Regions from separate parts of the Streptomyces sp. NPDC018000 genome, predicted to be linked through region 1. Evidence: riboswitches for the same ligand, from Rfam matches in the RefSeq annotation. Region 1 holds a riboswitch; the other holds the start of a gene.
What was found. A riboswitch is a leader RNA that binds a small molecule or an ion and turns the genes downstream of it on or off. The one in region 1 is predicted to bind S-adenosylmethionine.

Region 1 (2,389 bases):
TCGAGGAGGTGTCCGGCCTGGTGCGCGCGATGTACGAGCACGCCAACACCATCCGCGTACCCGGTCGTACGGTCGACATCGTCGGTACCGGCGGCGACCTCGCCAAGACGGTCAACATCTCCACAATGTCGGCGATCGTCGTCGCGGGTGCCGGCGCCAAGGTCGTCAAGCACGGCAACCGCGCCTCCTCGTCGGCGAGCGGCTCCTCCGATGTGCTGGAGAAGCTCGGCGTCAATCTGGAGCTCAGTGCGCAACGGGTCGTCGAGGTCGCCGAGGAGGCGGGCATCACCTTCTGCTTCGCGGTGAAGTTCCACCCTGCCCTTCGCCACGCCGCCAGGGCCCGCAAGGAGCTCGGCGCCCCGACGACGTTCAACATCCTCGGGCCGCTCACCAACCCGGCCGACGTGCGCTCCCAGGCCATCGGCGTCGCCGACCTGCGGATGGCGCCCATCGTCGCCGGTGTCCTTGCCGAGCGCGGCAATTCGGCGCTGGTCTTCCGTGGCGACGACGGCCTGGACGAGTTGGCGACGACCTCGACCTCGCGCGTCTGGGTGGTCCGGGACGGATCGGTGCGCGAGGAGGCGTTCGACCCGCGCGATGTCGGTCTGGAGCTGGTGCCGGCCCAGGCGCTGCGCGGTGCCGACGCCTCGTACAACGCGGATGTGGCCCGCCGGGTGCTGGCCGGCGAACGAGGGGCCGTACGGGAGGCCGTGCTGCTCAATTCGGCGGCGGCGCTGGTTGCGCTGGATCCGACGGACGACACGCTGAACGAGCAGCTCGCCGCCGGGATCGCGAAGGCCGCCGAGTCCATCGACTCGGGGGCGGCCCGGCAGGCACTGGAGCGCTGGGTGGCGGCCAGCAACGCCTGACCGGACGGAATGGTGACGCGGGGCGCGGTCCAGATCTTGGACCGCGCCTTGCGCGTTGATGGACGTATGGCAAGATGCTGGGCAGGTCATGAGTGACAGCGACTACGGCCCCGGCCCGCTGTCCGGCAACCCTCCGTCCGTGGCGGGGTGCCCCGGGTGAAGACCAGGCCGTAGGCAGCGAGGTCTGCGGCAAGCGCGGGCCCCTCGGCATCTGTGAATGCCAGCCCCCGGGGTCCTGGTCCCTAGGGAGTCTCTTGTGAGCACGCGAATGCGATAGGGCTTCTCGGCCCTCCTCCGCACACTCTTCTTCACTTTCTGCTGCGCTGCCGCGTATCCGCCGGCGCATGCAATTCGCCTGCCTGTTACGGGAGTTCACCATGTCTGTCTTCACCGCTGCCGCCAACCAGTCGCTTTGTACCCCTCTGCCGGTTCTGGGTGAGGATGTAACGGTTCCGCTGGTCACGGGTGGTGAAGTCACGTACGCCGCTCTCGACTACGCCGCCAGTGCCCCGGCCCTGCGGCGCGTCTGGGACGACGTGGCCGCGTACGCCCCGTACTACGGCAGCGTCCACCGCGGCGCCGGGTACCTCTCGCAGCTCTCCACGGACCTCTTCGAGAACAGCCGCGCGACCGTCGCGGAGTTCCTCGGCTGTCGCGCCGACGACCAGGTGATCTTCACCCGGTCGACCACCGACTCACTCAACCTGCTGGCCGCCGTCATTCCCGCCGACTGTCAGGTCTTCGTGTACGAGACCGAGCACCACGCCTCGCTGCTGCCGTGGCGCGACGCCCGGGTGACCTACCTGAACGCCCCGCGCACCCCGGCCCAGGTTGTCGAGACGCTGGAGCGGGCGCTCGCCGATCGTGACCCCTCCCCAAGCTCTCAACTCCGTTCGAGCAGGGGAGGCCCCATTGGCCCCGCGCTGGTCTGCGTCACCGGCGCCTCCAACGTCACCGGCGAGCTGTGGCCGGTCAAGGAGCTGGCGGCTGCCGCGCACGCGCACGGTGCCCGGATCGTGCTGGACGCCGCGCAGCTCGCCCCGCACCACCCCGTCGACATCGCCGGGCTGGACGTCGACTGGGTCGCCTTCTCCGGACACAAGCTGTACGCGCCGTTCGGCTCCGGTGTGCTGGCGGGCCGGGCCGACTGGCTGCAGGATGCCGAGCCGTACCTGGCCGGCGGCGGGGCCTCGCGCAAGGTCGCCCGCCGCACCGACGGCGGTGTCGACGTCGAGTGGCACTCCACGGCCGCCCGTCACGAGGCCGGTTCTCCCAATGTCATCGGCGCGTACTCCATCGCCTCTGCCTGCAGGGCGCTGACCGAGGCGGGCTTCGACAACCTGGTCGCCCGGGAGCAGCGCCTCGTCACCGCGGTCCGGGCCGGTCTCGCCGACGTCCCCGAGGTCAAGGTGCTCTCGCTGTTCGGCGACGACGCTCCACGGGTCGGCGTCATCTCCTTCGTGGTGGAGGGCTGGAACAGCTCACACTTCGCCGCCGTGCTCTCCGCCGAGTACGGAATC
Region 2 (2,389 bases), on a different contig from region 1:
ACGGTGGTCAGCGTCGGGTCGAGCAGACCGGCCTCGATCAGCTTCTTCGTCACGCCGACCGTCACCCCGCCCGCCGTCTCCGCGAAGATGCCCTCGGTGCGCGCCAGCAGCTTGATCGCGTCGACGACCTGCTCGTCATCGACGTCCTCGACCGCGCCGCCGGTGCGGCGGGCGATGTCCAGGACGTACGGGCCGTCGGCCGGGTTGCCGATCGCCAGGGACTTGGCGATGGTGTTCGGCTTCTGTGGCCGTACGACGTCATGACCGGCCTTGAAGGCGGTGGAGACCGGGGAGCAGCCCTCGGCCTGGGCGCCGAAGATCTTGTACGGCCTGTCCTCGACGAGACCGAGCTCGATCAGCTCCCGAAGCCCCTTGTCGATCTTCGTGAGCTGCGAGCCGGACGCGACCGGGATGACGATCTGGTCGGGCAGCTGCCAGCCGAGCTGCTCGCAGATCTCGTACGCCAGGGTCTTGGAGCCCTCGCCGTAGTACGGACGCAGGTTGACGTTGACGAAGCCCCAGCCCTCGCCGAGCGGGTCACCGATGAGCTCCGAGCAGAAGCGGTTGACGTCGTCGTAGTTGCCCTCGATGCCGACCAGCTCACCGCCGTACACCGCGGCCATGACGACCTTGCCCTGCTCCAGGTCGTGCGGGATGAACACGCAGGAGCGGAAGCCGGCGCGGGCGGCGGCGGCGCCCACCGCACCGGCGAGGTTGCCGGTGGAGGAGCAGGAGAGGGTGGTGAAACCGAAGGCACGGGCGGCCTCGACGGCGATGGCGACGACACGGTCCTTGAAGGAGTGCGTCGGGTTGCCGGAGTCGTCCTTGACGTACAGGCCGCCGGTGACGCCCAGCTCGCGGGCGAGGTTGTCGGCCCTGACCAGCTTGGTGAAACCGGGGTTGAGGTTGGGCTTGTCCGCGACATCGGCGGGTACCGGCAGCAGCGGCGCGTAACGCCAGATGTTGTCGGGCCCGGCCTCGATGCGCTTCTTCAGCTCGTCGGGGGAGCCGCTCGGCAGGTCGTACGCCACTTCGAGCGGTCCGAAACAGGACGCACAGGCGAAAATGGGGCCGAGCTCGAAACGCTCGCCGCACTCGCGGCAGGAAAGCGCCGCGGCGGGACCGAGGTCGAGAGCTACGGCGGAAGAGTTGGTACTTGCTGCAACAGTCTGCACGGCCATGATGGCGGAGGCCCTTTCTCCTCATCTTCCTTGCGACGCGTTTCGCCACAAGACGGAATTGGCACCTTCCCCACCGTGGCCTCGCGGAATGGGGCCTCCCCTGCTCGAGCGAAGCCGAGAGCTGGGGGATGGGAGGGTTGCCGGGACTTCAACGGGCCGTTCCCTCAGTCCCTCTGGATGAGCGCTGTGGCACTGGATCGTCGATCCAGGCGTTTATCGGCGGACCGACCCCGGCATGCGACGGCCGTCCGCGTTGTTCAAGACTGTAACCGAAGCATCGGAGAGTTGAGATAGTCGTCCAAACCGCGAGATGGATCACATACAGGGAGTATCGACCGTGCTGGAAGAGGTCGAACGCTGGCTGGCCAGGCGTTCCTGGTCGGCAGCCGACCGCCCGCTGGACCGTCTCCTGGCCGCCAAGGCCAGGGACCCGCTCCGCGGCAGCGTGAGCGTCGTACTGCCTGCGCTGAACGAGGAGGCGACGGTCGGCCGGATCGTCGCGACGATCCGGCGCGAGCTGATGGAGAAGGTCCAGCTGGTCGACGAACTCGTGGTGATCGATTCCGGTTCCACGGACGACACCGCGAAGGTGGCCCGGGAGGCCGGCGCCCGGGTGGTGCACCGGGACGAGATACTCCCCCGGATACCCGCAGTGCCCGGCAAGGGCGAGGTCCTGTGGCGGTCGCTCCTGGTGACCGGCGGTGACATCGTCTGCTTCATCGACGCCGATCTGAAGGACTTCTCGGCGGGCTTCGTCTCCGGCATCGTCGGCCCGCTGCTGACCGAGCCGAACGTGCAGTTCGTGAAGGCGATGTACGACCGCCCCTTCGGTGAAACCGCAGTTCAGGGGGGTCGCGTCACCGAACTGGTGGCCCGTCCGCTGCTCAATCTGCACTGGCCGCGGCTGGCCGGTTTCGTCCAGCCGCTGGGCGGGGAGTACGCCGCACGCCGCTCCCTGCTCGAACAGCTTCCCTTCCCTGTCGGCTACGGAGTGGAACTGGGCCTCCTGGTCGATGCGCTGCACACGGTGGGTCTGGACGCGCTGGCCCAGGTCGACGTGGGGGTGCGCAAGCACCGCCACCAGGACGGGCAGGCGCTCGGACGGATGGCGGCGGCGATCTACCGGACCGCTCAGCTCCGCCTGTCCCGCGGTCACTTGGTACGGCCTTCGCTCATCCAGTTCGAGCGCGGCGCGGACGGCTTCGTAC

Region 2: linked by a shared signal. The riboswitch ahead of thrC (threonine synthase) and the one ahead of ACH4EW_RS21190 (aminotransferase class V-fold PLP-dependent enzyme) in region 1 are both predicted to bind S-adenosylmethionine.

Annotation. Positions count from the first base shown of each region.
Region 1 is NZ_JBIRGM010000010.1:73,711-76,099, forward strand. It holds gene trpD (anthranilate phosphoribosyltransferase) at 1-869, shown strand, start outside; SAM riboswitch class IV at 954-1,071, shown strand; gene ACH4EW_RS21190 (aminotransferase class V-fold PLP-dependent enzyme) at 1,247-2,389, shown strand, end outside.
Region 2 is NZ_JBIRGM010000007.1:140,056-142,444, reverse strand. It holds gene thrC (threonine synthase) at 1-1,181, opposite strand, end outside; SAM riboswitch class I at 1,200-1,365, opposite strand; gene ACH4EW_RS18420 (glucosyl-3-phosphoglycerate synthase) at 1,519-2,389, shown strand, end outside.